DNA from 2 places in the Arachidicoccus ginsenosidimutans genome. Region 1 is predicted to be linked to the other one. Evidence: riboswitches for the same ligand, from Rfam matches in the RefSeq annotation. Region 1 holds a riboswitch; the other holds the start of a gene.
The links. A riboswitch is a leader RNA that binds a small molecule or an ion and turns the genes downstream of it on or off. The one in region 1 is predicted to bind S-adenosylmethionine.
Positions count from the first base shown of each region.

Region 2: linked by a shared signal. The riboswitch ahead of A9P82_RS05425 (hypothetical protein) and the one ahead of A9P82_RS14280 (homoserine O-acetyltransferase family protein) in region 1 are both predicted to bind S-adenosylmethionine.

Region 1 covers NZ_CP015971.1:3,289,161-3,305,014, reverse strand. The annotation lists gene A9P82_RS14340 (OmpA family protein) at 1-12, shown strand, start outside; gene A9P82_RS14335 (hypothetical protein) at 63-641, shown strand; gene A9P82_RS14330 (hypothetical protein) at 652-1,854, shown strand; gene A9P82_RS14325 (hypothetical protein) at 1,895-2,542, opposite strand; gene rpoN (RNA polymerase factor sigma-54) at 2,548-4,038, opposite strand; gene A9P82_RS14315 (DinB family protein) at 4,207-4,719, opposite strand; gene gldC (gliding motility protein GldC) at 4,823-5,170, shown strand; gene A9P82_RS14305 (GatB/YqeY domain-containing protein) at 5,355-5,807, shown strand; gene A9P82_RS14300 (CvpA family protein) at 5,807-6,340, shown strand; gene A9P82_RS14295 (alpha/beta fold hydrolase) at 6,434-7,195, shown strand; gene A9P82_RS14290 (CBS domain-containing protein) at 7,202-7,864, shown strand; gene A9P82_RS14285 (OmpA family protein) at 8,012-8,704, shown strand; SAM riboswitch class I at 8,815-8,920, shown strand; gene A9P82_RS14280 (homoserine O-acetyltransferase family protein) at 9,078-10,115, shown strand; gene A9P82_RS14275 (pepsin/retropepsin-like aspartic protease family protein) at 10,220-11,416, shown strand; gene A9P82_RS14270 (homoserine dehydrogenase) at 11,434-12,687, shown strand; gene A9P82_RS14265 (RrF2 family transcriptional regulator) at 12,746-13,153, opposite strand; gene ahcY (adenosylhomocysteinase) at 13,269-14,612, opposite strand; gene A9P82_RS14255 (mandelate racemase/muconate lactonizing enzyme family protein) at 14,670-15,767, opposite strand.
Region 2 covers NZ_CP015971.1:1,209,916-1,225,769, forward strand. The annotation lists gene A9P82_RS05400 (PspC domain-containing protein) at 1-26, shown strand, start outside; gene A9P82_RS05405 (competence/damage-inducible protein A) at 136-1,380, shown strand; gene A9P82_RS15375 (hypothetical protein) at 1,431-1,598, opposite strand; gene aroQ (type II 3-dehydroquinate dehydratase) at 1,601-2,020, opposite strand; gene A9P82_RS05415 (HD domain-containing protein) at 2,250-2,915, opposite strand; gene carA (glutamine-hydrolyzing carbamoyl-phosphate synthase small subunit) at 3,277-4,374, opposite strand; SAM-I-IV-variant riboswitch at 4,530-4,634, shown strand; gene A9P82_RS05425 (hypothetical protein) at 4,709-4,972, shown strand; gene A9P82_RS05430 (thioredoxin domain-containing protein) at 5,132-5,806, shown strand; gene A9P82_RS05435 (hypothetical protein) at 5,982-7,070, shown strand; gene A9P82_RS05440 (vWA domain-containing protein) at 7,126-8,220, shown strand; gene A9P82_RS05445 (bifunctional alpha,alpha-trehalose-phosphate synthase (UDP-forming)/trehalose-phosphatase) at 8,507-10,750, shown strand; gene A9P82_RS05450 (IS982 family transposase) at 10,923-11,804, shown strand; gene xylE (D-xylose transporter XylE) at 11,829-13,478, opposite strand; gene xylA (xylose isomerase) at 13,692-15,020, opposite strand; gene A9P82_RS05465 (xylulokinase) at 15,158-15,854, opposite strand, start outside.

The DNA.
Region 1 (15,854 bases):
ATAAAAATGTAAAACAATAAAAAATACAATGGTTCATTTTAAAAACAATATAAAATAAACAAATGAAAAAGCATTTCTTCCTCGCAATAGTTTCCCTGACATTTTTGCCGCTGTTGGGCAACGCCCAGGTAATACTTCATCCGGCAAAACCGCTTACCAAAAAACCCGTTACCGCAACGCCGCTCAATACGAATACCGCGCATCCGCTAACGTTTATAAAAAATAATATAGACCAGGGAAAAGCCTGCTACAATATGTATGTATCGGTGTGCTTTGTAGAAAAACACGAGGCCAAATACAAACCCGGCCCCATACTGGCTTATGCGCTCAGCGGAGTAAAATCGGAAAGCAATTATATAAAAAGTGATTTTGGATTAGTTCGTTCGGATAAACATTTTTCCCAGGCATATAAAAACACCTGTGAAGTAATTTTAAGACCTACTTCCACAGGCGGCTTCGACCCCAACAACGTAAAGCTCACCTGGCGGTTTCCCGACATCGGACTTAAAACCTTTATGCTGGAAAATGTGCACGTGCAGGTAAGCGCTTATGGCGTTACCATTTCAGGCGATGCCACAGTGGACGGACAAAAATTCCTGGCAGTGAGCATCGCCATTGGAGAAACAAGTTGCCTCATCTAAATGTAAAATAATGAAGATACTAATTTGCCTTTCTCATCTTATTTTTCTTGCCGGTAATACTATATGTTTCGGGCAAACCGAAAACCCGTTTCAGTTAGACCAGGCTTTTGTTTTTGATAAAAAAATAGAGTTTGTATCTAAAGTCAACGGCAGGGAAATCCCGGGAAATCTGCTCTTCAACGAAAAAGACGGTTATCTTCTTTTAAAAGGCGATATGATTGCTGCCGCCGGGAATATAAAGCCCGATTACGTCATTTCTTTTCCCAAATACAAAGAAGAATTTGTATATCTCACGGATAATAAAACCGGGAAAAAATATTCGTACAAAATGAATACCGACAATTCAAAATACCAAGCGGAAAGTCACAACAAAGATTTTTACGAATACTTTAAAGAAAATATGGAAAAATCGGGAACAAAGGAAAATATCGGCGACGAGGACTACAAAAAATCATCCGACCGGTACAAAGACAAAAATTCCGATTTTGAAATTTTTGTAAGTGATAATACTAATGCGTCCATACCGGAAAATTCATACCTAAATAACTGGTCGGGTTTGGGATATATCAATCTTAGCGGCAAAACTTATGTCATTACCAAAGTGAAAAAAGAATCCGAGGAATTGGATGTAGAATTAAAAAAAGAAAAAGACGAAAATTTTCGTCTTAACGGTGCAAATTATAAAACGGCGCAAACAACAATTAATGAAAAATATCTTGACAAGTATGAAGAAGAAAAAAACAAAAAATATGCGACCGACCGCGAAAAGCTCAACCAAATAGAAGACCCGCAGGAAAGAGCCTTACAGAAAAAAATATTTGATAAAGAAAATGAAATGATGGAATCAAGTAAAGATGTGATTTCCAATATTGCCCAACAGCAGGGAAAGAGCAAAGACTTCTATAAAGACATCAATAATATTTCCAGTCCTAAATTTATGATTCAAAGTATGAAAGCCAAAATAGAATTGGAAGCATATAAAACACAGCAAAAATTACAAAAAGAAATGAGCAAAGGCGATAAAGCCGATGCAAAAAAAGTAGCGGAACTAAATAAGAAACTCGCAGACATTAAAGCCAATCAAGAAAAAATAAACAGTTTTGCTCAGAAGGAAAAAACCATAGAAACCGACTATCAAAACGACAGCAAAAAGAAATATGAGGAAAACAATAAACTGATGAAAGAAATCATTAAAACAATGTCAGGAAAATAAAAATATCATTTTCCAACAGCAATTTTCAGGCAGATAAAATTTACGTCATCAACCAATAAGCAATCAATTGACAACCGACTCCCACGACAATTCCACTATTGATTTCAAACATCGAATGTTCACTCAAACTCATTCGCGCCGTGCAGATAATTCCTGCAATTAAAGTTGCAATTGCAATATCTAATCCGTAAGTTGTCTGATATAGAATACAAGTCAAAATAAGCGCCGTAACTGCACCGGCCGCGCCCATTGCGTGCATACTTATTTTCACAAAATTGTTCCAGATTAATGCGGGAACAGTTGCTAAAAAAATACCGAAGTAGAAGAATTTCAACGCACTTGCCTGGTCGGTAAAATTGCGGCTGAGATACCACATCCACCAATAATAAATCATCGTGGCAACGTAAGGAATAATGCGTTCCTTTTGATAACGAAGATGAATACTTTTTATAAAATACAGTTTCCATAAAAGAAAAACCGTGAACGCCGGAAAGAACGCTGTAGTCATAAATAAACCTACGATTCTCAAATTCAGTTCATGTCCGTATAAGCCGACAAATTCATAAGGAAACCTTTTGTACATCCACAAAAAAATGTATGTGGGAATGAATAAAGGATGAAAAATATAAGAAATGATTTTCGCCGAAACCCTGATGTACTGAGGCTGCCGCGCTGCTACGTTTTCCATAAGCGTTATAATTGTTTCCTTAACCGCGCCACAGGCACGTTCAATTGTTCACGATATTTTGCCACAGTTCTTCGTGCAATGTTGTAACCTTTTTCCTGCAAAATTTCCGTTAAGCGTTCATCGCTCAAAGGTTTTGTTTTATCTTCTGCTTCAATTACGTCCGTCAGAATTTTCTTCACTTCGCGGGTGCTTACTTCTTCGCCGCTGTCTGTACTTAACGATTCACTGAAGAAAAATTTTAAACGATAAGTGCCGAATTCCGTTTGCACAAATTTGCTGTTTGCCACACGGCTTACCGTAGAAATATCCAGTTCTATTTTTTCTGCAATGTCTTTCAGAATCATCGGCTTTAAAGTAGTTTCATCGCCGGTCAAAAAGAATTCTTCCTGATAAGTCATAATAGCGTGCATCGTGCTGTACAAAGTATGCTGCCTTTGTTTTATCATGTCGATAAACCATTTTGCAGAGTCTATTTTTTGCTTGATGAACAATACTGCTTCTTTCTGCCGCTTATCTTTTTTACTGCCTCTATCGTATTCTTTCAGCATATCGCGATATCCTTCGCTGATGCGCAAATCGGGTGCATTTTTAGAGTTGAGCGACAACTCCAAAATCCCGTTTTGGTTGGTAATAAAAAAGTCGGGGATAATGTAGCTCGCAGCTTTGTTCACTTCTTCCAAAGCGCCGCCGGGCTTTGGATTCAGGCGAATGATAACTTGTATTGCCTCTTTCAGTTGTTCTTCTGAAATGGATAATGAACGCTGAATTTTCTCGTAATGTTTTTTGATAAATTCATCGAAATATTTTTTCAAAATCACAATCGCATTCTGCACATTTTCATTCGATGCTTCCAAAGGTCGCTGCAATTGCAGCAACAAACATTCGCGCAAATCTCTTGCACAAATGCCCGCCGGATCAAACTGCTGCACTTGCTGAATCAACGATTCCACTTCTTCTTCTGAAGTTTCAATATTTTGACGGAAAGCCAAATCATTCACAATGGAAGTGATTTCGCGGCGCAAATATCCATCATCATCAATACTGCCGATAATCTGCTCCGCAATGGTGTATTGTCTTTCATCGAGCGACAACATACCAAGTTGGTTTACCAGATTTTCATGCAAACTTGTTTCTACTTTGAAAGGCAATGTTTGCCGTTCTTCCTGCTCGCCATAACCGTCGTCGCGCAATTTATAATCGGCAATTTCATCGTCGCCTTCACTTACATATTCCGAAATATCAATATTATCGTATTGTTCTTCACTGCCGTCAAGTTCAAAGTCTTCGTCGTCGGAAGAGTCAAATTCATCTACCGGATTTTCACTATCGCTATGCAAGTCTTCTTTAAACTCTTCCAATGCAGGATTTTCTTCCAGTTCTTCCTTAATTCGTTCTTCCAGATTTGCAGTCGGTATCTGCAACAATTTCATCAACTGAATTTGCTGCGGCGATAATTTCTGTAATAATTTTTGTTGAAGCCCCTGACTTAAAGCCATATTTTCAATATCCTTTTCTAAAAAATTGTGTCAAAAATACAACGAAAATAGTCGTTTGAAAATAAAGATAGAATATGATGTAAAAATTAACAAGGATGATAAAAAATAGCCAAAGATACACAGATAATGATTTTTCATCCGGGAATCTGCGGCACTTCTCACTCAATTTTAAAGACTATATTTTTCTTTTAAAATATGCTGATGATGAATAAAATGTCCGTAAATGTTGAAAGCAAAAGCTTTTGCACTCACTTTGTAATCCGCAACATTTCCCACGCGCAACAATTGTTCTTCGCTTAACGAACGAAGCAAAATATTTGTTGCGTAGCGCACGGCTTTAAATTCTTCTTTCACATCATCAAAAGAACGACGAAGCACATTGGAATTTTGCGCATAAATATTTTGGTCAAATCCTGTCAGTGTCTGCATTTCGCCGCGCGACATGGCAAGAATTCGGTAAGCAAAAACACGTTCCGTATCGCTGATGTGTTGCACCGCTTCTTTGACTGTCCATTTATTTTCCGCGTAAGCAAAATTAGCTTTATCGTTCGGCAAGGCATCAACATAATTTAATTGTTCATCGTTGTACTTGCTGATGACTTCTGCAATGCTTTCGCCTTCTACCAAAGAAATATATCTTTCAAAATAAGGCGGATATTCGTTTTGTTGAGGACGCGGCATAATGACATTGTTTTAGCAAATAAAAGTGAAATTTTTTATTGAAACGATGAAGAATCAATGAATTCTTTTTTTAAAATTATCTTTGCACATTCAAAAAATAATTATGGCAAAATCATCTATTCATATAGATATTGAATTAGACAAAGACAAAGTTCCCGAAAATATTTCGTGGAGCGCAACCGACGGAAGCGAAGACGCGCAAAAAGCTAAAGCAATGCTCGTGGCATTCTGGGATGGCGCAGATAAAAGCGCATTGCGCATCGACCTGTGGACAAAAGAAATGATGGTGGATGAAATGGCAGATTTTTTTTACCAGATTTTTTCTACAATGGGCGATACGTTTAAACGCGCAACCAACCAGCAAGTGTTGGTGGACGATATTAAAAATTTCGCCAAGGATTTTTACCAGAAATTCAGAGAAATTCAGATGAAAGAAAATAAATTAGGCTAACCATGATTTGAGTGGATTTAAGAGATTTTAGGAAAAAGTTTGAAACACAAAGAACACAACGACACAAAAGGACACAAAGTTTTTGTACGATTTTGGTAAATTAAAATAGCGAAAAACAATTAAGCAATATATCAATTAAACAATTCGTATAGTTCGATTTAATTCGTGTAATAAAAATAAAAAAATGAGCTTAGAACAAGAAATCATGACGCGCATGAAAGATGCGATGAAATCAAAAGACGAAGATACTTTGCGCGGCTTGCGCGCTATCAAGGCAGAAATTATTAAAGCGAAAACCGAACCCGGTGCAGGCGGAGAAGTTTCTGCCGAAGGCGAATTAAAACTATTACAACGCTTAGTAAAACAACGCAAAGATTCTCTGGAAATTTTTGAAAAGCAAAACCGCGAAGACCTTGCGCAAAAAGAACGCGCTGAGATTGCCGTGATAGAACAGTTTCTCCCCAAACAATTGAGTGAAGAAGAAATTCGCGCTGCGGTGCAAAGTATTATTGCGCAGGTTGGTGCAACTTCGCCTGCGGACATGGGCAAAGTAATGGGCGCAGCTACCAAAGAATTTGCGGGCAAAGCCGATGGCAAAATTGTAGCCGGCATCGTGAAAGAACTTTTAAGCAAGTAATGATAGACATTATCACAATTATTCTGCTGGCGCTGGCAATATTTAAAGGTTACAGGCAAGGCGTTATACTTGCCGTATTTTCTTTTCTTGCCATCATCGTCGGCTTGGCTGCGGCAATGAAATTGTCTGTCATAGTCGCAGGTTATTTAAACGCCAACGGCATTCAAGGAAAATGGCTCTCGTTCATTTCGTTTTTATTGGTATTGGTCATTGCAGTATTATTGGTCAGACTCGCAGCGCGGCTCATTCAGCGATTGCTGGAAACTGTTTTAATGGGCTGGGCAAACAGGCTCGCAGGAATCGCGTTGTATGCATTCCTTTATTTAACCATATTCAGCGTAGTGCTGTTTTATGTTGAAAAAATTGAATTGATAAAACCCGAAACGCTAAACAAATCGCTCAGTTATCCGTTTATAAAGAACTTAGGTCCTTGGCTGATTGATAATTTCGGGAAGATAATTCCCTGGTTCAAAAATATGTTTACCGACCTTGGGAATTTCTTCGGAAACTTGGCAACCGGTATTTCCAAATAGTACGAAATATAAGTTTTATTTTTATAGATAAGTTTTCAATTTATCAATTGAATAGCGTTTATTTGTAAAGCAGAAACAGCAGTTAGATAAAATATGAGTTACGAAATAAAACAGTTAGATAAATTTCACTATATAGATGAAGGCGAAGGCGAAACATTAGTGTTGTTTCACGGATTGTTTGGAGCGCTTAGCAACTTCGCCGATTTAATAGAGTATTTTAGGAAAACGCATCGGGTAGTTGTACCGATATTGCCATTGCTCGATTTGGATTTATTAAATACAACGGTTGGCGGTTTGCAGAAATACGTGAACAAATTTTTCGAAAAATTAGATTTGAAAAATATTCATCTGCTAGGCAATTCACTTGGCGGACACGTAGCTTTGGTACAGATATTAAAGCATCCCGAAAGAATTAAAACCCTGATTCTCACAGGTAGTTCGGGACTTTTTGAAAGTGCAATGGGCGATACTTATCCCAAGCGCGGCGACAGAGCCTATATCCGTAAAAAAACCGAAGATACTTTTTATGACCCCAGGATTGCAACCGAAGAATTGGTGGACGAAGTATTTGAAATCACGAACAACAGGTTGAAAGTTATTAAAATTATCGCGCTTGCAAAAAGCGCCATCCGCCACAACCTCGGCGAAGAACTGAAAGAAATTAAACAACCCACGTTGTTGATTTGGGGAAAAAACGATATTGTAACGCCGCCGTTTGTCGCAGAAGAATTTCATAAATTGATTCCTAATTCGGAACTTTACTTTATCGACAAATGCGGACACGCACCCATGATGGAAGTTCCCGGCGAGTTCAATGTGATACTTGGCGAATTTTTGGAAAAACACAAACAATAATTTATTATGCTTTGCAAAGAAATTACAACGTCAAACTTTCCTTTGCTTCATCCCGAAGACAAGGTAAGCGACGTTTTGCAGCAAAGCCATCATACAGGTATTTTATATTTTCCCGTTGCAAATGATGAAGAGCTTATCGGTGTTTTACCGTTGAACGAAATCACTGAAATGCCCGTAAACACAAGCATTGCGGAGTTGCAGCATATATTCATCAAAATATCCGTTCCTGAAAACGAACATTTTATTTCTGCACTTAAAATCCTGGAACTTACGGACAGCAATATTTTGCCGGTTATTGACAACGAGCACAAATATCTCGGCGTTATCACACAAACATCTTTGCTGGATGCGCTTGCAATTCTCCTTGATGTTGAAAATAATAACGGCGGACTGATTGTATTGGAAATGTCGAAAATAGAATATTCATTTTCTGAAATTTCACGCATTGTAGAATCGACTGATGCGAACATTTTACAACTCAATTCTTATTTTGATGTAAAAACAGAACTGTTCATTGTAACCATTCGTGTCAGCCGCAATAATGTTTCCGAAATAGTGAATGCCCTTCAACGGCACGATTATCATATTGCATATTTCGTGGGCGAAGAATTATACGAAAATGAAATAAAACGCAATTATGATGCGTTAATGAATTACTTAAACATATAACCGTTATTTCGATTGAAAATGGCATAATAATTGGCTCATATATTTTTAAACTGAAAAATCATACATGAAATGTTTTGCCGAAAATTTTAATCAAAAAATAGCTTGCATTCTATGTAGTAAAACAAAAAACAATAAATACAAATACACATGAAAAACCTAAAATTATCTTTTGTCGCCATCCTTTCCGGAGCAGTTATGTTATCATCCTGCAGCGTTTATAACAATGCTACGCGCGCAGAACGCGGCACAGCCATTGGCGCGGGCGGCGGCGCTGTTGCAGGCGGCGTTATCGGAAAAATATCGGGCAATACAGCACTTGGTGCAATCATCGGCGCGGCAGTAGGCGGCGGCGCTGGTTATATTATCGGCAAAAAAATGGATAAACAAGCCGAAGACATCAAAACAGAAGTTCCTAATGCAAAAGTTGAACGCGTGGAAGAAGGAATTGTGGTAGAATTTTCGAGTAAAGTATTATTTGGTTTTGATTCGTACAGCCTTACGGATGCTTCTAAAAACACACTGAACGATTTGATTACGGTATTGAATAAATATCCGCAAACCAATCTCGAAGTCCAGGGGCATACTGACAGTACAGGAACGGAAGCATACAACATGGATTTGTCAGTTAAACGTGCAACATCAGTTGCCAATTATTTAAAGCAAAGCGGCATCGATGCTTCACGCCTGACTGTAAAAGGCTATGGCGAAGCCGACCCGAAATATGACAACGGGACACAGGATGGTCGTGAACAAAACAGAAGAGTTGAATTCCTGATTACAGCCAATCAGCAAATGAAAGACGATGCTGCACAAGAGGCAAAACAGCAGGGGCAGCAGTAAAACTCTCTCATATTATTTTAAAATGTCCAACAGGTTTGTTGGGCATTTTTATTAAATCAAAATTCATAATTCTAAAATAAGTATTACCTTTGCGCACAGTTCTTTAAAAATTCTTATCAAGAAAGGCAGAGGGAATGGTCCGATGAAGCCTTGGCAACCTCACGAAAGTGAAAGGTGCCACATCCAACCGAATAAAATTGTTCGGGCAGATAAGTCAGTGTAATTGCATAAATTATTTTCAAAAATAGTATAGCCTGCGCTGATTTATTCGGTGCAGGCTTTTTTATTGCAATTATGTAACTCCCTCGCTCTGTCTAATTTTTGGAAAATTTTTAAACGATACAACAACTAACAAAATAAAACAAACGGACAGGTGCATCAGGCAATTTACAATCACAATGAAGAATTTGTGCTGGAAAGCGGCGAAAAAATTCCCGCTTTCCGGTTGCAATATACCACTTACGGAAAATTAAATTCCGCTAAAACCAACGTGGTGTGGACGTTTCACGCGCTCACTGCAAACAGTGAAGCGGCAGATTGGTGGAGCGGAATCATCGGCGAAGGAAAGGTTTTCGACCCGGAAAAATATTATATCATTTGCGCCAATATTCCCGGCAGCGCGTATGGAAGTTTGTCGCCGCTGGACATTAATCCAAAGACAAATGAAAAATATTATCACGATTTTCCGGTGTTCTCGATGCGCGACGTAGTGCGTACATTTCAGCATCTAAGAAATTATCTTGGCATAGAAAAAATTGCCGTTGGCATCGGCGGTTCGCTTGGCGGAATGCAGTTGCTCGAATGGGCGATTGAGCAACCCGATGTTTTTGAAAAAATTATTCCGATTAGCACAAGTGCAAAAACTTCGCCGTGGGCGGCGGCGTTAAATGCTTCGCAACGCATGAGCATCGAAGCAGACTGTACATGGAAAGAGAAAAAAGATGATGCGGGCATCAGTGGTTTGAAAGTGGCACGCTCTATTGCACTGCTTTCTTATCGAGATTACAACGCCTACAACGCAACGCAGCAGGGCTTTTCGGAGCAAACGAAAGATTTGTCTATTGATAAAAAAATTACCCGCGCGGAGACGTATCAAAAATACCAGGGCGAAAAACTGGCGAAGCGTTTCAATGCATTCAGCTATTATTTTATCACAAGAACAATGGACACGCACGATGTGGGACGCGGCAGAATTTCTGTTGAAAACGCTTTGGGTAAAATCGCAGCAAACACGCTTGTGATGGGCATTTCAACGGATATTTTGTTTCCGCCGGAAGAACAAGAATTGATTGCAAAACATATTCCGGATGCAGAAGTGCGCATAATCAATTCGTTGTATGGACACGATGGTTTTTTATTAGAGTTTGATACGATTGAAAAAATTATAAGAGATTTTATCTTTAGAAAATAATTTTATTGATGAAATATTTTTGCCTTTTATTTTTCCTATTTATAAGCATTCATTCTTTTTCACAAAAAAGTAATGACAGTGCGGTTTTTAACAAAATTTACCGTTTGATTGGTAAGGAAGATTATTTTAAAGCAAGAGATATTTATCTTACCAATAAAAATGATTTATCAAAGTTTCATCGGGCAGTTATAGAAGCTAATCTTGATTATAGTTTTAATAAGCCAAAGTCGTCGAATGAGAAGGTTGGAATTGTAATGAAATATTATAATGATTTCAATCAGTTGGCAGATTCTATTCAGACGCTTCTCTACTATATTAAAATGGACAATTATGTTCGCTTATATCAATATTCAGATGCAGAAAATGTTGCAGAAGAAATAGAGAAAAACTATGCCGGTTTTATAGCAAAAGATTCTGCAAAAGCTGTTTCCCTGAAAGATAAGTTGAGTATGTTTCATGTATTGAGCAATACGCCAAAACAGGAAATTACTATTAAAAACAATGATTCTATTCAGCTGATAAAAGATGCAGTAGGACTGAAAAATTTAAAGATTACGCAAGGCATTAATTCCGATTATTTTGTTTTTGACACGGGCGCGGGCTTTTCCACTGTTCCTGAAACAACGGCGAAAAAATATAAGATGCACATCTTAGAAAGCTTAATGAATGTGGGCACGGCAACGGGAAAATCAATCAAAGCACACATTGCCGTTTGCGACGAATTGAACATCGAAAACATTGAAGTCAAAAATGCAATTTTTCTTGTAGTTGCCGATTCGGCTTTAGCTTTTCCTCAAATTAATTATCGCATACAAGGCATCATTGGATTTCCCATAATTGAAGCGTTGAAGGAAATTCAAATCATGAATGATGATAAACTTATTATTCCTAAGCGACAAACGACATGGAATGCTCCATCAAATTTAGCCTTAAGCAATCTTTCATTAAGAATTTCAATCAACGATTCTGCATATATTTTTGATACAGGGGCTTCATCAACCTGGTTAAGTAAAAAATATTATGATGCCAATAAAACAACCATCGACGCACATTACAAGCAAGAAACATTCATGCAAGGCGGCGCGGGCAATATAGATACATCCAAAGGATATTTGATTGATTTTGTTACTACAATCAATAATAAAAAAATTACTGTTCCAAATGTGAATGTTTTAATCAGGGAAACAACTTCCGACGATGATGACAATAATACATACGGAAGAATCGGTCAGGACTTCATTCATCAGTTTAATAAAACGACTATCAATTTCGACAAGATGTTTATAAAATTCGACAATTAATTTTTAAATAAAAAATAATGAGTACTAAAGAATTAGTTATAGGAATGTTCGGCTTCGGCGTTGTGGGCGAAGGTTTGTATAAAATTTTGCAGCAAACGCCATCGCTCAATGCGCGGATAAAAAAAGCCTGCATCAAGCATCCGGGAAAAAAGCGCAACGCGCCGGAAGAACTGTTTACGACGGATAGATATGAGTTGTTGAACGATGAAGAAATCAACGTAATTGTTGAAGTGATTGACGATTCGGTGGCGGCTTATGAAATTGTAACAACTGCTTTGAAAAATGGCAAAGCCGTTGTGAGCGCCAGCAAAAAAATGATTGCAGAAAATCTTGCATCACTGCTCGCTTTACAGAAAGAAACCGGACTGCCTTTTCTTTGCGAAGCCGCAGCCTGCGCGTCTATTCCCGTGATTCGCAACCTGGAAGAATATTACGATAATGATTTACTTCATTCCATTCGTGCGATTGTAAATGGCTCGACAAATTTCATCTTAACGAAAATGTTTGATGATAAGCTCGACTTTCAGGATGCGCTGTTATTGGCGCAGCAACTTGGTTATGCAGAGAGTGACCCGACGCTCGATGTGGAAGGTTTTGATGCCGTAAACAAATGGGTAATTTTATTAAATCACGCTTACGGCATTGTTACCACTATCGATAATATTTTGTTTTCCGGTATTCAGAATATCCAGTTGAGCGATGCGAAAATTGCACAGGAAAAAGGCTGGAACATAAAATTGGTGGCGCACGCCAAAACTTTATTAAACGGAAAAATATCGGCGTATGTGTTGCCGCAGTTTGTAAAAAATGACGGCTTATTATCTTTCGTGAAAAATGAATTTAACGGCGTTGTTATCGAAAGCGGTTTCGCCGACCGGCAATTTTTTTACGGCAAAGGCGCCGGAAGTTTGGCAACAGGTTCGGCTGTAATGAGCGATATATCGGCATTGCGCTACGGTTATAAATATGAATACAAAAAACTGTATCATCACAAACCGAAAGAACTGACGGAAGATTTTTATGTGCGCGTGTACATTAGTTTTGATGAAGTTAATAAAATACGCAGGGAAGAATTTGAATGGATTGAAGAATGGCACGCGGGATTGGAACGCAGCTATTTAATCGGTGTAATTCATTTTTCAAAACTAAGGGAAGACGATTGGTGGAAAGCGCCGGGCGTTTCTTTGATTCTTACGGTAGATGGTATTATCGAAGAAATTGATTCCCGTAATGCAAAAAAGCGAAGTCTTGAACTGGCGGGAATTGTGTAAAGAAATGCCACAGATACGCAGATGTTGAAATTATGTATCTGTGGCAATAACATATAGCTTATAAGTTCAAATCTGCCACAGTCTGATGTTCCAGAATGGCAAGGTTTGCATCGCGTACGCGAATCAGTACATTGCGCAAGCCGCATTCTTTTTCGTCGCAGTTGTCGCATTTTTTATAAAAGTGCAGACTCACACAAGGCAACAAAGAAATCGGTCCGTCAATCAGGCGCATCACGTCAGCAAGTACTATCTGGCTTGCATCTTTTGCCAAAAAATAACCGCCGCCTTTTCCTTTCTTGCTATCGAGAATACCATCCTTTTTCATTTCGAGAAGAATATTTTCCAGAAACTTCAAAGGTATTTTTTTCTTGCGCGCTATTTCTGCAATTAATATTGGTCCGTTGTCTTTTTGCTGAGACAAGTACATTAAAGCCTTGAAAGCGTATTGTGTTTTTTTGGATAACATTTCTGTTTCTCTGATTGTTTTATTTTGAACTACAAATTTACTTTTTTTCCTAAAATAAATATGCACACAAAACCTGTGTGCATATTTTTAAAAAATTAATTAACAAACTAAAGTATTAGTAACGATAATGTTCCGGCTTGAAAGGTCCTTCTTTGGGAAGTCCGAGATAATCTGCCTGCGCATCGGTCAAAGTATCTAATTCTACACCGATTTTTGCCAAGTGCAAACGCGCAACTTTTTCGTCAAGATGCTTTGGAAGCACATACACTTTGTTTTCGTATTTATCGCTATGTTGCCACAATTCAATCTGCGCAAGAGTTTGATTGGCAAATGAATTACTCATTACAAACGAAGGATGCCCCATTGCCAAACCAAGATTTACCAAGCGGCCTTCTGCCAATACAATTACTTCTTTACCGTCGATGTTATACAAATCCACTTGTGGTTTAATTGTATCTTTTGTATGACCATAATTTTTGTTCAGCCAAGCCATATCAATTTCAATATCGAAATGCCCGATGTTGCAGACAATGGTTTTATCTTTCATCAGTTTGAAATGTTCTCCGGTAACAATATCTCGGCACCCTGTTGTGGTTACAACAATGTCCGCCTCTTTTACTGCGTCCATCATTTTCTTTACTTCGTAACCTTCCATTGCGGCTTGCAATGCACAAATCGGGTCAATTTCCGTAACAATTACGCGAGCACCTGCACCACGCAAACTTTCGGCAGACCCTTTGCCCACATCGCCAAAACCCGCAACCACAGCCACTTTGCCGGCAATCATAATATCCGTACCGCGGCGAATAGCATCTACCAAAGATTCGCGGCAACCGTATTTATTATCAAATTTTGATTTGGTAACACTGTCATTTACATTAATTGCAGGAATTGGTAAAGTGCCTTTCTGCATTCTTTCATACAAACGATGAACGCCTGTTGTGGTTTCTTCGGAAAGTCCCTTGATGTTCTGAATCAGTTCGGGATATTTATCAAAAACAATATTGGTCAAATCGCCGCCATCGTCCAAAATCATATTCAACGGCTTGTCTTTGCTGCCGAAAAATAAAGTTTGTTCAATACACCAATCGGCTTCTTCAACAGTTTCTCCTTTCCATGCAAAAACAGGAACTCCTGAAGCAGCAATTGCAGCAGCAGCATGGTCTTGCGTAGAAAAAATATTGCACGAGCTCCAGCGAACTTCCGCACCGAGTGCCGTTAAAGTTTCAATCAAAACAGCGGTCTGAATAGTCATGTGCAAACAACCTGCAATGCGCGCCCCTTTCAAGGGTTGCGATGCTGCATATTCTTCGCGAATGCTCATCAATCCGGGCATTTCGGCTTCGGCTAATTTAATTTCTTTACGTCCCCATTCTGCAAGACTAATGTCTGCAATTTTGTAAGGAAGATTGAACTGTATTTTTTCAAGTCCTGTGGATGTATTGATTTCTGTTGACATATTTTCTTTTAAAAATTTTAATGTGCGAAGATAAGTTTTTTTAAAGAGAATGATTACTTAGACTATCCATTTCTCACATTGATTCAGAAAGCTTTCATTAGCATCCGCACCAATGCCGGGAAGTTCGGGAAGTGAAATATGATAACCATTAAACTGAACCCCTTCAATGGCAGGGTCTTCCAACTGACCGAGCATACAAGTGTCCATATCGTAAAATTGAATATTAGGCGAAGTATAAGCAAAATGCACTTTTGCGGAAAGTGCAATACGGCTTTCCAGCATTCCACCCATCATACAAGGAATATTGTGTTGTGCGGCAACATCATGTATTTTCTTTGCTTCTGTAATGCCGCCCGATTTTGAAAATTTGATGTTGATATAATCGCAGGCATTTGCCTCAATCAGTTTTTCCGCATCATAATAGTTGTAGCAACTTTCGTCTGCCATAATTTTTATAGAAGTTTTGCTTCTAAGTTCAGGCAAAAATTTATCATCATAAGTGCGCATTGGCTGCTCACAAAATTCTATGTTGAACTTTTCCAAAGCCTTCAACGCCTGCAACGCATCGTCATAATTCCAGCCTTGATTCGCATCAATGCGAATAGGCAATTCAAAACCGATGGCTTCGCGAATGGTTTTGATTCTTTCAATATCTTCATCGGGATTTTTGCCGAGTTTTACTTTCAATACTTCGGCATTGTTATTTTTAAATTCCAGAGCTTGCGCAGCCATTTTTTCGGGCGAAGAAATTCCTACTGTAATATCGGTAACAATCGGTCTTGGTTCGCCACCGAGAAATTGGTATAAAGGTACGTTTTTCGCTTTTGCGGCAATATCATACAACGCCATATCAAACGCACTTTTGATGGTTGTATTTTTTGCAATAAACCAATCGAGTTCCTGCAAACGTTCTTCAATTTCCAAAGGATTTTTCCCTTTCCAGAGTTTTGCAAATTCTTTAGCCAAAACCAAACAGGTATCTTGCGTTTCGCCTACAATCATGGGAAATGCGGAGCATTCTCCCACGCCGTAAAATCCTTCATCGGTATATATTCTGATAAAAACATTTTGCGCATAATCCATCGTTCCCGTTGCAATCGCAAAAGGAACCATCGGAATAGAAAAACGATAAATCTCGGTGTGTGTAATTTTCATTTGACAAAAATATTAAAATCTCTATGGTTCAGCATTGAAAAGATTTTCCATTAGAGGAAAATATTGCATCTTTATACAATAAAAATG
Region 2 (15,854 bases), 1.4 Mb from region 1:
GTAAAGCATTTTTGAAAATGATTTGATAATTGTTGTTTAATGGAAGATGAGGAAGCGTTGCAAATTTTGCGGCGCTTCTTTCTTTGTGCAAACGGAAACAATTATTGAATTAATTTGCATCAAAAATTATTTTAAATGAAGCATATAAGCGCTTCCATAATTACCATTGGAGACGAATTACTGATAGGACAAGTCATAGATACCAACAGCGCATGGCTGGCGCAGGAACTCAACAAAACCGGTGTTTGGCTCGAACAAAAGACAAGTGTTGGCGATGATGAAACACAAATACTGAAAGGCTTGCAGGATGCAGAAAAATCGTCCGACATTATCATTCTCACAGGCGGACTCGGACCTACAAAAGACGACCTTACAAAAGATATTCTCAACAAATATTTCAACGGAAAACTCGTATTGAATGAAGACGCTTTGCGAAATGTGGAAGCCATTTTCAAGCAATACAATCGTCCGTTGTTGGAAGTAAATTACAATCAGGCACTTGTTCCGGACGTATGCAAAGTTTTACTCAACGACAGAGGCACTGCCCCCGGAATGTTGTTTGAGAAAAACGGTAAATTATTTTTCAGTCTGCCCGGCGTGCCGCACGAAATGAAAGCGATGTTCGAGCGCTCCGTTTTACCCGAAATAAAATCTCATTTTAAACTATCGCCTGTCGAACACAGAACATTAATAACCGTTGGCATCGGCGAATCTTTTTTGGCAGAAAGAATAAAAGACTTTGAAGCAAATCTTCCGCAAAACATCAAACTCGCCTATTTGCCTGCAACGCGCATGGTGCGCTTACGTTTGACGGAACATATTTCTTCAAACAATTCGCTCATAGACGAAAAATTTAGTGAACTGCAAAATTTACTTCCCGACGTAATGGTTGCCAATGAAGACATTTCTGTTTCCGCAGCAATTGGGAAATTATTATTACAAAAAAATAGAACCATCTCAACGGCTGAAAGCTGCACGGGCGGCTATCTCGCGCATTTGTTCACGTCGGTGGCAGGTGCGTCGCAGTATTTTTACGGAAGCATCGTGAGTTATACTAATGACGTGAAAGCAAATGTATTGGGCGTGCAAAAATCGACGCTCGACGAGTTTACAGCCGTGAGCGAACAAACCGTAAAAGAAATGGTTTGGAATGTACGTGAAAAAATGAACACCGATTACGCGCTTGCCACAACAGGCATTTTCGGTCCCGGCGGCGGAACAGACGAAACACCTGTTGGCACTGTTTGGATTGCCGTTGCAAACAACCAAATAATCAAAACACAAAAACTAAATTTGTCCTACACGCGCGAGCGCAACAACGAAGCAACAACAATTGCAGTATTCACGTTGTTGAAACAATTTATGGATGAGGGAAACTGATTCAGTATTTATCGCCGTCACTAGCATTATTGTTGTATCATAAATTTATTTTATGCAAAAAACAGCCTTGTAGTTGCCGTTTTTCTTTTAACCATGTTCTTCAACAAAATCGTTTCCGGTTGTTTATCTTTTGAACGATTACAGAGATTGAGCGAATAACGCGTCCAACCTAAAAAGAGTCTGAAATATTGGTACAATACCAAATGCTTTTCTTCCACAATTATTTTTCCGAAAAATAATTCACGGCAAGCTCATAACCTTTTAATCCAAGTCCGGCTATTGTACCTTTTGCTTTTGCCGAAACGTGCGATATTTTACGAAATTCTTCTCGTGCATGAACGTTGGAGATATGTACTTCAATCACAAGCGTTTTTACCGATGCAATGCAGTCGCCCAGCGCAACAGACGTATGTGTATAACCGCCGGGATTTAAAATAATGCCGTCAAAAGAAAAACCTACACGCTGAATTTCATTAATCAGTTCGCCTTCAACGTTTGATTGAAAATAATGAAATTCAATCTGTGGATATTTCTTTTTCAGTTTTTCATAATATTGTTCAAACGTAAGCGAGCCGTAGATTTCAGGTTCGCGAGTTCCTAATAAATTCAAGTTCGGTCCGTTGATGATAGCGATTTGCATAAATGAATTTTTCAGGTCAAAAGTAAAAAAATAAAGCCATACCATTTTTAAAACCACATAGAAACATAGAATCGATTATCTATGAGATTTTAATATTGCGTTTCTGTGTAGAGATGAATGTCATAGTATTTTCCTCTTCGATGAAAATCTATCGTGCAACTTTTGTCGCTCCATTCTTCTATGCAAAGACCATGTTACTATGTGGTTTATTTTTATATGATTTAAGTTTCTATATTTCAAACGCCTTCTCTCCTACTTCTTCAAAAAAATGTCGGAGATACAATTTCATAAATTCGTGTCTTTCTTCGGCAAGTTGCTTTCCTGTTTCGGTATTCATCAAATCTTTCAGCAATAAGAGTTTTTCATAAAAATGATTAATCGTAGGCGCCGTACTTTTTTTGTAAGCTTCCTTATCCATATTCAAATCGGGCGGAATATCAGGATTAAAAATTTCCCGGTTTTTGAATCCGCCATAATTGAACGCGCGTGCAATACCAATCGCTCCAAGCGCATCGAGCCTGTCCGCATCCTGCACAATATCTAACTCAACAGTTGAATAACTGCGTTTTTCTTTTCCCCCTTTGAAGGAGACATTTTTGATAATTTGGACGACGGCATTAACTATATCTTCATTCACATTGTTTTCTTTCAGAAACTTTTCGGCTGTCTTCGCACCTATTTCTTCATCGCCGTTGTGAAATTTACTGTCGGCAATATCATGCAGCAAAGCAGCAAGCGCCACAATCTCTTTGTTACAGATTTCCTGCTCTGCAATCTTCATAGCATTTTTATATACGCGGTTAATATGTTGCCAGTCGTGTCCACCTTCGGCGTTTTGCAAAGTTCGTTGTACGAAAAATTTCGTAGTTTCTACAATTGAAATATTCTTGTTCATTATTCAAAATTAAAATAAAAAAACGCCCCGGTTTCGGGGCGCGTTTTGGTTGTTTAAAGAGCCGCTATGAAAGCGGTTGGTTGTTTTAAGCATTGCTCTTTTCGCAACCATTCTTTATATTCATACACAAAAAAAGTTCATGCTTCTGCACAAACTTCACATTACAATTAGTAAACAAGCCCAAACGCTCAATCTGTATTTTGTAAAAGCCGCAACTCCTCACTTGGGCGGTTGCTAAACTCATCTATTGACGTTCTAAAATTTTTGAACTTTCAAAAAAGTCAAATAAAAGTTTGCTAACGCAAATATATAACTTTTCTAATACACCATTAAAACAAACAAATAATTATTAGTTTTTGAATTAATTCTTTTTTATCAGTTCTATAAAATCATCAAATAAATAACGACTATCGTGCGGACCGGGCGTTGCCTCAGGATGATACTGTACGCTGAACGCCGGCTTATTTTTCATGCGGAAACCTTCGATGCTGTCATCGTTTAGATTTACGTGCGTTACTTCGAGATTTTCTGCTGCGTTTATTTTTTCCGCATCTACCGCAAAACCATGATTCTGCGTACTTATTTCACTTTTTCCGGAGATTAAATTCTTAACGGGATGATTCAGTCCGCGATGCCCGTGGTGCATTTTAAAAGTAGGAATATTATTTGCCAAAGCCAGCAACTGATGTCCAAGACAAATGCCAAACACAGGCTTATCTTCTTTCAAAATATCTTTCACGGTTGCAATCGCATAATCCATTGACGACGGGTCGCCGGGACCGTTAGATAAAAAATATCCGTTGGGCGAAAATTCTTTCAAACGCGCAACCGGCGTTTTCGCAGGATGTACGCGCACGTGCGCACCGCGTGCAACCAGATTGTCCAAAATATTTTTCTTAATACCGAAATCAAGCACAGCAACTTTTATATCGGAATCAGGATTACCAAGTTCGTATTCTTTATTTGTGCTTACTTCGTTTGCCAAATCCAAACCTTCCATGTTCGGAACTTTTGCGAGTTCTTCTTTCAGCTTTTCAATATCTGTAATTTCAGAAGAGATGATACAGTTCATCGCACCTTGATGGCGAATATGCGCAACCAACGCGCGCGTATCAATACCTGCAATGGAAACAATATTGTTCTTGATTAAATAGTCGCCCAAAGAATCATCGGCTTGGTAGCGCGAATATTTATCTTCGAGATTGCGACCAATTAAGCCTTTGATTTTTACGGTGTCGCTTTCCACATCTGTTTTCTTTGTTCCGTAATTACCGATGTGAACATTGTTCATAATCAATATTTGACCGTAATAACTTGGGTCGGTAAATACTTCTTGATAGCCGGTCATTCCGGTATTGAAACAAATTTCGCCTGCGGCGGTTCCTATTTTTCCGAATGCTTTTCCGTGAAAAACATTGCCGTCGGCTAACAATAAAACTGCGGGGATTGAATTGGACATTTTTTCGTAAAAATTTCGTTGCGCAAAGGAACAGATTTTTGGGGAATTTTTCTCTTAAATTGTTATTCAATTTATTGCCTGAAATAAAATATTTCATTAGTCTATAAAAAAAGTAGAATATTTTTTTGGCAAAATAAAATTTGTTCCTATTTTTGTTCCGGCATCAAGAAGTTACTCATTCAATCTGTAACGCCAACCGAGCGCGAAAAGCCACGGTGGTAAAACGATGAGGGTTTCAAAAACCAAAAAAGTTCAAAAGTCAGCCGCGACTTTTTAACGTTTCTTAGTTTTTATTGATGCAATACTATTTTTAACCATTTAAAATTTTATTGCGATGTACGTAGAATTATTATTAAAGGAACAAGAGCAAAAGTTTCAGTCCCAATTCAAAACTTTGCCCAACGACAGGTTGGTCGAATGCTTCAACAAGCAGGTGCGATGTTTAAGCGGAAATACCATTCGCCGTGTTTATTTATCTGCGTTGAAAAACGAATTTCTCAACAGAGATTTTGATTGCAGCATTGTATTAAACAAATACGGCTTGCGTGTACAGCAAAAAGTTCGCCTGGAAAATAACCGTTTGGTTTATGCGAATTAGGTTTCAAAAAATTTTTATCACAAAGTCTATTATTTTTATAGACTAATATCTAACCTATGTAAATACTATTTTATCAAAATTCCAAAGCACGATGTTAAGCGGCAAGCGTTATTTGGAAAAGCAAATCATATTCCTTCAATTTTAAAAAACAAAAATATTATGGCAATAACATCCGTTAAAATAAATAATTATGTAAGGTCTTTCGATAAAACCGATGACGGCAGCGAACCTATCAGTAATTATTACGGTTACACACCGTTGAAATCGGGCAACAGCGTTCCTTATTTTCATCATCCGCTGGAAAAGGTTTTGTATCCGAAAAATAAAAATAAAACAAAATTTGTTTTCAACGAGCTTACAACTTCGCATGAAATATTAAATAACGAAAAGCCGGTGGTACTTGTATTTCGCCCGATATTTCATAATGATGCAGATATTCAAAGGCTGTTTCTGGAAAGCCTGCAAGCCGATATCAATGTTATGGGCGGCAAACTAACCATCATTACAAACGCAACAATCCGTTCGTTGAGCGCAGGATTACATCAACCAAATTCGCTGCATATTTTTTCCGATACAGAAAATAAAATCGCAGAACTCTTCGGTTTGTATAATTCAGAAAATCAAATAAGTGACTGGCTTTCAGGCATCGAAGGCGATATTTCGTTGCCTGCTTATTATGTAATCAATCCCGATGGGAAAATTGTATATCATTACATTGACTATAATTTCCGTTCGTACAAGTATGACCATTTCGACGGGCAACATTTTGTGCGACAATTGCTGACGAATGTTTATCAAAATGCACAAAGGCTGAAACAGTTGGAAAAAGTTTAATACTAAACTATAAAACCGTATAGGAACGTGGTTCTAATTCTATGTATCTGTGTGGTTAAAATTATTCCTTAAATCAGTCCGTTTTTAAATCGAAGAAGCAGGGATTACTTGTATAAGTAATCTCTGTTTTGTATCTTTATCGTTCGTGTACAATAAACTTTTATCGATTTGCAGCATGAGCATGAATTTTATTTTTACCCGAAGAATATATATACAATTAATTTTACTGTTTATACCCTTTGCAATATCGGCGCAACCATTGTATAAAAACGATACAATCGTTGTTGCCGACAGCGCCAGAAGTATCGCAAAAATCCAACCTGAAATACAATCGCCGGTATTGCTCGACGTACAAAAAACCCTTGACTCACTAAACGGAATCCAATCAAGACCGGTTCGTAAATCCAACCTGTATTACAGGCTGGCTGTGGGTTTTGCCAAAATGAAAATGTATCCTTTGGCTTTAAAATGTTTTTATTTTTCTACAAAAAAGAAAGCAAGAAAATCGTTCAACGCAGACAGTGCAACCAAAGAGCAAGATGAATTTTATGCTTCACTGAAACAAGCGAGAGAAAATATTTTACAAACATCATCCGGCGAAGCCATTGCTATTTTCGGCGATACAGTTCTGGTCAATAAAATAAAACAAAGAGGCGAAAGCTCAAAGCCGATAGAAGATTCAAGCATCGTCAATCCGTTTCTCGACCATAAGACCGCAAGCGCTTATGGCGTGATTGTGCATGTAAAACAGCCCGTGCGCGGCAAGCGAAGAAAAATAAAGCTGCCGGGCAATGTTGGTCATACTTTTATTACATTGATAAAATTCAACGCAGACGGAAGCAGCGTGCAACGCACTTTCGGGTTTTACCCTAAAAAATCGCTGCCTCTTGAAGCATCTCCGTTTTTCCCAAACACACCGTCTTATTTTAAAAACGATGCCCGGCACGATTGGGACGAAGCCGTAGGAAAATTTATCGATAAAAAACAATTCGATTTGATTCTCGACCTTACAAAAAAATATGCAAAGAAACGCTATCATCTCAGTAAAAACAACTGTACCGATTTCGGGTTGAACATCGCTTCCATCGCGGGTATTCAAATCAAGCATACAAAGGGGAAATGGCTGCTCGGCGGCGGAAACGACCCGGCAGATATGGGACAAAGCATTCGCGAAAATGAAGTGGCAACCAGCAACGGAAAGTTATTTATATACAGCCAGCCATTGGACAGCGACGATAAACTTGCCAAAGGCAACGGCGAATAAATCTTAACAACATTCGCATCAAAATTATCGTACCTTTATACAACAATTTTTAGAAATGATAGGTTTTGAATTTTCCCAATTTATTTCCGACGAAAGTAAAAGCAAGTTTGAACAGTTGCTTGATATTTTTATGCAACTACTACCCAATACCAACGGCGACGTGCAGGAAACATTGGAATGGATGAATCAGTTGGATAAGTACTTCAATCTTACCAACGATAATTACGGCATGGGCGATTTTATTCAAGACCTGAAAGACAAGGGCTATTTGAAAGAAAATGAATTGTCCGGCGAAATGTCATTGACAGCGAAGAGCAAGCAAAGCATTCGACAACGCAGCCTCGAAGAGGTTTTCAACAAGCTGAAAAAATCAAAACAGGGCGAACATAGCACAAAGAAAACGGGCAGCGGCGATGAAATAAATTCCGACATACGCAATTATCAGTTCGGCGACAAACTGGAACAAATAGATTTTACCGAAAGCATTCGCTCTGCGCAAATAAGACATGGTGCAGAATCTCTCTCGTTGCATGAAGATGATTTGCAAATTCGCGAAACGAGTTTCAAGGCGCAAACATCAACTGTGTTGATGATTGACATTTCTCATTCTATGATTTTGTATGGCGAAGACCGCATTACGCCAGCGAAAAAAGTAGCAATGGCGTTGAGCGAATTAATCACTACAAAATATCCGAAAGACACACTCGATATTGTTGTTTTCGGCAACGATGCGTGGACGGTTGATATAAACGATTTGCCTTACCTCCAAGTCGGTCCGTATCATACTAATACTGTTGCCGGACTTGAATTGGCAATGGATATTCTCCGCCGCCGTAAAAATGCCAATAAGAAAATTTTTATGATTACCGATGGTAAACCTACTTGTCTTAAAATCAATGGACGATACTATAAAAATGCGTTCGGGTTAGACGGGAAAATTACCAACCGCTGCATCAGTCTTGCAGCACAGTGCAAAAAGCTGAAGATTGACATTACCACTTTTATGATTGCTTCCGACCCGTATCTGCAAGCCTTTGTAACCGAATTTACCGAGATGAACAATGGTAAAGCTTACTTCGCTACGCTCGACAATCTCGGCTCTTTTATCTTCAAAGATTTTGAAAGTGGAAAAAGGAAAACAGTATATTGATTTTTACTCAACAGAATACACATATAAAACAACCAAATATATTATGCTCCTTACTTTCATTGTGTACAATTAACATCTTTTAGTGTTTTATACATTTCCATAAGTATTCAGCTTTGTGTTCACGCGCTTACGTATGCAAGCAAGCGCTTCACATTCGGAAACTTCACTATTTTTTATTAACTTCGCAATAATCGCAGGTCGGCATACTCCATCTTTTATCATTTAGCGTCGGCTTAACCATTATTATCACGACCATATCGGTCAAGTCTGAAAAATCTTTTAAACTATGCGTAACCGATTATTTGTGGTATCCAACAGGTTGCCTTTATCTATTAAACAAAAAAATAATAGCTATGTACTGAGACAATCGTCCGGCGGATTAATTTCTGCCATTAATACTTATTTGAAAGCAGACAATCAATCTTCTTTCACACAGACCTTTTGGGTAGGAATTCCTGATTGCAGCAAGAAAATTTGGGAAAGTGCCATCGACAAGCTTGAGAATAAAAATTACGACTATCTTCCCATTTTTGTAGAAGAAGAAAAATATGAATTATATTACAACGGCTTTGCCAATTCGCTGGTATGGCCGCTGTTTCATTATTTCGCATCGTTTGCCAACTACGATCAAACGCACTTTGATGCGTATATGGAAATAAACGAAATGTTTGCCGATGCGCTGCTGCCACAGCTAAGATACGGCGATGTAGTTTGGATTCACGACTATCATCTGATGCCCCTCGCCGGGATATTGCGCAAGAAAAAACCTTCACTTACTATCGGATTCTTTCTGCATATACCGTTTCCGTCATACGAATTGTTCAGAGTCATTCCAAAGCAATGGCAGCACGCAATATTGACCGGAATGCTTGGCGCCGATTTGATAGGCTTTCACACACTCGACTATGCTTCGCATTTTTTATTTTGCCTCGAAACCATTTTAAAAATTGAAGCCAATGGGCAAAATGTCGCTTGGGAAAACCGGCAGATTAAAATAGACGCATTCCCGGTAAGCATTGATTTTGATTTGTTTTTCAACTCTTATGACAAGCCTGAAATAGCTGCCATACGAAAGCAATATCTTGATTTAAAAAAAGATAAAAAGCTGATTTTTTCTGTGGACAGACTTGATTATACAAAAGGCATTTACAAACGCTTAACCGGTTACGAACAATTTCTGCTCGATAATCCCGATTATAAGGAGAAAGTAATTTTTGTACTAAATATAGTACCCTCGCGCGATTCCATTTCCAAGTATATTGAAAGCAAGCAAATGATAGACGAATACATTGGCGATATCAACAGCCGCCTTGGAAACATTGGCTGGCAGCCCGTCTTGTATCAATATGCACATTTAAAATTTGAACAGCTAATTGCCTTATACACCGCCTGTGATATGGCATTGATAACACCTATACGCGATGGTATGAACCTCGTGGCAAAAGAATTTGTTGCGAGCCGGAAAGACAAACTGGGCGTTCTTATTTTAAGCGAAATGACCGGCGCTGCCAAAGAATTGTCCGAAGCGTTGCTAATCAATCCAAACGACAACAAGGAAATTGCCACGATGATAAAATACGGACTTGAAATGAAGCCCGAAGAACAATCGCAGAGAATAACCACCATGCAAAACAGAATAAAAAAATATGATGTAAATGCGTGGGCAACAGATTTCTTTACACAACTTAATTCTATCAAAGATTTACAATTAAAATTTGAAGTGAAATTTCTCGATAATATCAGCAAAGCCAACTTATTAAGCAGCTACGTAGATGCTTCGCAAAGATTATTACTACTCGATTACGACGGCACTTTAACACCATTTTCCGAACAACCGTCAGAAGCCGTGCCATCAGAAGAATTACTACAAATATTAGAGCAGCTTTCCCGCGACCCGCAAAACGATGTCTATATCATCAGCGGCAGAGATGGAGAAACGCTTGAACGCTGGCTTGGTCATCTGCCGTCATTGGGACTAATAGCTGAACATGGTGCCAAAATACGCACCGGAAACAATGGTTGGCGCGCGACTTCAGGACTGACCAGTGCAACAGAGTGGATGCACAAAGTAGAAGACATTATGGATAAATACGTGGCAAAATGTCCGCGTTCATTTATCGAGAAAAAAGAATTTTCAATTGCGTGGCATTACCGAAACGTAGAGATTGCATTGGGACAAGTTCGAGCCAAAGAATTGCAAGCGGAACTTCAGCAGACCGTTGCCGCATTGCCTTTAAACGTGTTGATGGGCAATAAAGTAATTGAAGTAAAATTCAAAGGCAACAACAAAGGCTCGGCTGCAGAGAAAATTATCAAGTCAAAAAAATATGATTTTATTCTTTCAGTCGGCGACGATCGTACCGATGAGGATATGTTCCTCAAAGTAGCAAAGCTGCCTCAGGCTTTTAGTATCAAAGTCGGAAGCGAAGCATCATTTGCAAAGTACAATCTGCACACGTCATACATGGTGTTATCGCTTTTGCACGCTTTGGCTATGTACAATCAAAATGCTTTGATAAAGAGAATCTGAGTCCTTTTCATTTACATTTCTTACTTTAAATAAAGCATCCCATAAAGTTTGCGAGACTTTATGGGATGACAAACTAAAAAAAATAGTTATACACTCGTGGTGCATTATAAAAAAGAGTTGCTCATTAGACTACATAGTCGTATATTGTATTGATTACCAGTCGAATACAATTATGAGCAACCTGAGAGCAAGTTACGAACTAATTTTAAAAGAATTGCGTAAAATCACAGAAAGTGAAAATATGTATTACAAACCGATACGACCTCAGCTGTCCGACATAGAGTTGATAAGTTTAGTCATTCTGGCAGAGTTCAAATCCATTGACTCGGAACGACAACTTTTCAGAGAAATAGAAGAACTTGGCATTGCATCCAAGATAGAACGTAGTGTTTATAACAGAAGAAAGCGCAAACTTTTTCCTTACATAGAAAGTTTGAGAAAGAAAATGGCTCAGAAATTTAATGACTTTGAAAACTATTTTGTGGTAGACAGTATGCCTTTGGAAGTCTGTAAAATATCACGTTCTTCCAGAAGTAAAATCTGTAAAGAAAATGATGATGCTTTTCCCGACAGAGGTTTCTGCGCTTCGCAGAACTTACCTTTTTACGGCTATAAATTACACGCCGTGTGTTCTGTTAGCGGAGTTTTCCAAAGTTTTGATATAACGCCTGCATCTGTTCACGACATTCATTATCTGCAAGATATTAAATCGCAAATCACTGATTGTACTTTGCTCGCTGACAAAGGCTATCTCTCTCAAAGCATACAATTGGATTTGTTTAACGAAGTAAATATTGAATTGGAAGTGCCTAAAAGAATCAATCAGAAAGATTATAAGCCGCAGTTCTACCTTTTCAGAAAATATCGCAAAAGAATCGAAACCTTGTTTTCACAGTTATGCGACCAATTTATGATTAGGCGTAATTATGCAAAATCTTTTGATGGTTTTAAAACAAGAATACTTGCTAAAATAACAGCACTCACGACCATTCAATATTTAAACAAATTTGTTTTCAACAGAAATATCAATAACATTAAAATTAATCTCGCTTAATAATGCACCACGAGTGTTATACTACTATTTCTTCCAAATACTTTCAATTTCTTCCAAACTCTTTCCCTTCGTTTCAGGAACTAATTTCCAAATAAACAATGCAGATAAAACAGCCATCACACCGTAAATCCAGTAAGCAAACCCGTGATGAAATTGGTTGGTCAATGCAACATTATCGTTCATCATCGGGAATGTGAATGACACGACCCAATTCGCAATCCATTGTGCCGCTACTGCGATGGATAGCGCACCGCGGATACTGTTGGGAAAAATTTCTGCCAGCAACACCCAGCAAACCGGACCCCAACTCATGGCAAATGCCGCCGTGTATATCAGCATAAAAATTAAGGCAACAATGCCGAGATTATTGGAATAGAACAGAAATCCAAGCGCTATCATGCTTACAGCCATTCCTACGGAACCGATTATCATTAAAGGTTTGCGACCGAATTTATCCACCGTAAAAATTGCAACCACCGTAAACAACAAATTCACAACACCTACAATAATCGTTTGCAGCAAAGATGAATCGGTGGAAGAACCCATGTTGCGGAAAATATTTCCGGCGTAATAAAGTACCACATTAATACCTACGAATTGCTGGAATACAGAGAGCAAAATACCTACGATAATCAATAACGAACCGTAAGACAACCACGGACGGCTTGTTTCGTGTAGCGTACTTTTAATAGAATCTAAAACAGATTGTGCTTCTTCTTTGCCGCCTATTTTCCCCAACACTTTCAATGCAGAGGCGTCTTTGCCTTTCATCGCAAGATAGCGCGGCGTTTCTGGCACAAAAAATAAAAGGATGAAAAATATTGCTGCCGGAATTACACCGGAGAAAAACATCCAACGCCAGCCTTCCGTTGTAAGCCACTGTTCATCGCCTTTTCCGGCGATGACGTAGTTCACGAAATAAATAACCAACATTCCGAAGATAATCGCAAACTGGTTGAAAGAAACCAATTTTCCGCGAATTTTTGCAGGCGCTATTTCAGCAATATACATCGGCGAAATCATGGATGCAAGTCCTACGCCGAAGCCGCCGATAATTCTATAAACAACAAACGAATAAACGGGCAGCACACCGAAAATGTTGAACGCTTCAGGTTTCCATGCTCCTATCGCCGAAAATAAAAATGATAACGCAGCAATGAATAATCCTGTCTTTCTTCCCCATGATTTTGAAATCGCTCCCGCCAAAGCGCCACCTATGATGCAGCCAATCAACGCGCTGGAAAGTATAAACCCTTTGATGGAATTTGCCATGTTTTGCAATGCATCAGCACCGGAAGGCATTATTTCATTTACAGAAAAATATGACCAAACAATCAATGCAACGAGAATGATAACGCTTACAATTATCCCTCGATTTTTGCCCAACAATTTGAGCATTTGTATGCATATGATAATTGCCACAATAAACAAAACGATGACCATCAACCAACGATATTGATTGATTAATGGAGTTGTCAACAAAGAGAAATCATTTGGCTTTGACTGCACAAAATATTTCCCAAGCGCTTCCTCTGCACCATTGACTACCGCCGTATCGTAGCCGAAAAGCAAACCGCCCAAAGTGGCAACTAATGTTAGTAATATGATGTAAAAATTATTACTTTTCTGAATACCCTGCGAAGCGTTGCTTCCGCCTGTGTTGATGAATGCCATCGAAGTTTATTTTTTGGTGGATGAATGTTTTTTGTTGTTTCTGTAGCCGTGGTTCGTGTCCGCACAAACCGCTTAGTATTTTCGGTACGTGAAGACACGTACCGAGGCATCAGAATGAAATAATATTTTTATAACCACAACGGCACGATGACAAAACGTTTCTCAACGTTGCGGTTTCGCCGTGCCGTCAAGTGTCGTTGTGGTTCAGCTTTTTTAAATATACTGATTAATAATATTCTCGTAATATTCCTGCCTGCCGCTAATCATCTTCGGTTCGCCATTTTGCGCAGCAAAGTTTCTCAGGTCTTCCAAAGACAATTTACCGTCTTCAAAGTCTTTACCCGCACCGCTTTCGTAAGAAGCGTATCTTTCCTCACGCAGCTTTTTATATTCCGATTTTTGCAAAATATTATCTGCAACAATCAATCCTCTTGCGAACGCATCCATGCCTCCGATATGCGCATAAAACAAATCCTGGTAATCCGTAGAGTTGCGTCTAACCTTTGCATCAAAGTTTACGCCGCCGCCTTTAAAGCCGCCCGCTTCGAGAATTATCAACCATATTTCCGCCAATTCATTCAGGTTTGTCGGGAACTGGTCGGTGTCCCAGCCGTTTTGATAATCACCGCGGTTGGCATCCATCGAACCTAACAAACCCGCATCAGCAGCCACTTGCAGCTCGTGCGTAAATGTATGTCCGGCAAGTGTTGCATGGTTTACTTCAAGGTTTAATTTGAAGTCGTCCATCAAATCATACTGGCGCAAAAAGCTGATAACCGTTGCCGCATCATAATCGTATTGATGCTTCGTAGGTTCGCACGGTTTCGGCTCAATAAAGAATGTTCCTGTAAAACCTTGCTTACGTGCATAATCTTTTGCTGTGTGCAAGAATTTTGCAAGATGCTCCTGCTCTTTTTTCATGTTTGTATTCAACAAACTCATGTAGCCTTCGCGACCGCCCCAGAACACATAATTTTCGCCGTCTAATTTTATAGTCGCATCCAACGCCGCTTTCACTTGCGCACCCGCGTGTGCCAGCACATGAAAGTCAGGATTTGTCGAAGCGCCATTCATATAACGCTCATGCGAAAAGAGATTTGCTGTAGCCCACAACAATTTTACGCCGCTAGCTTTTTGTTTTTCTGCAAGATAATCGGTAATCGTGTTCAAACGATTTTCATTATCGGCTACATCATTCGTGTAGTCGATTAAGTCCACATCGTGAAAACAGTAAAACGGCATATTCATTTTTGTAATGAACTCAAAAGCCGCGTCAGCCTTGTCTTTCGCGCGTTGCACGGCATCTGAACTTTCGTCCCATGGAAAGAAATGCGTTCTTCCGCCGAACGGGTCTGCGCCGCTTCCGTTGAACGAATGCCAATACGCGCATGCAAATCTGAACCAGTCTTTCATGGTTTTTCCTGCAACCACTTTTGATTCGTCGTACCACTTAAACGCCAACGGATTGTCACTTTCGCGTCCTTCAAATTTAATTTCTCCAATACCTTTGAAGTATTCTTTTTCTCCTTTAATAATTGCCATTGTAATTGATTTTTATTTGTTATTAATATTTTTTGATAACACGAATTATTACTAATTACACGAATTGATTTGAACGCTGATTTTTTATGATAGTTATGATTAATCCCATAATCTTAAAAATCCTCCCAAATCATGGTTCAGACTAATTCCTCGTTCAGACGACTCTTCCATTTCCGATAAATTGCTTCATATTTTTTTACCGATTCTTCATCGGGTTCTATGGTTTCCAGCAACTCCAATTTGGAAAAAGCATCCTGCGGTTTTTCAAAAATTCCCAAACCGATGCCTGCGCCCAAAGCCGCGCCCACACTGCCGTCCGTGTTGTACAGTTCAACCGTTAAGCCTGTTGTATTTACAAATGCGTGCGTGAACACTTTGCTTAAAAACATATTGGCTTTGCCTGCTTTTACCACTTTGGTTTGCATACCGTTTTCGCGCATAATGTCCAATCCGTAACGGAATGAAAACGCAATACCTTCCTGCACCGCGCGGAACAAATGCGCCTTATTATGTATATTAAAATTGATTTCGGAAAAGCCTGCGCCTACGTGTTTGTTGCACAACATTCTTTCAGTACCGTTGCCGAAAGGCAGGAACAGCAAGCCTTCCGAGCCAATCTCAATCGTTGAAGCAAGCTCATTTATTTCCTGATAAGATAATTTTTCATCCACCATATTTTTTATCCAGCGGTTGCTGATGCCCGTTCCGTTGATACACAATAACACGCCAAGCCTGTTATTTTCATTCGTATGATTGACGTGCGCAAATGTGTTGATGCGCGAGAGTTTATCATACACCAAATCGTCTGCAACGGCATAGATAACGCCGCTTGTG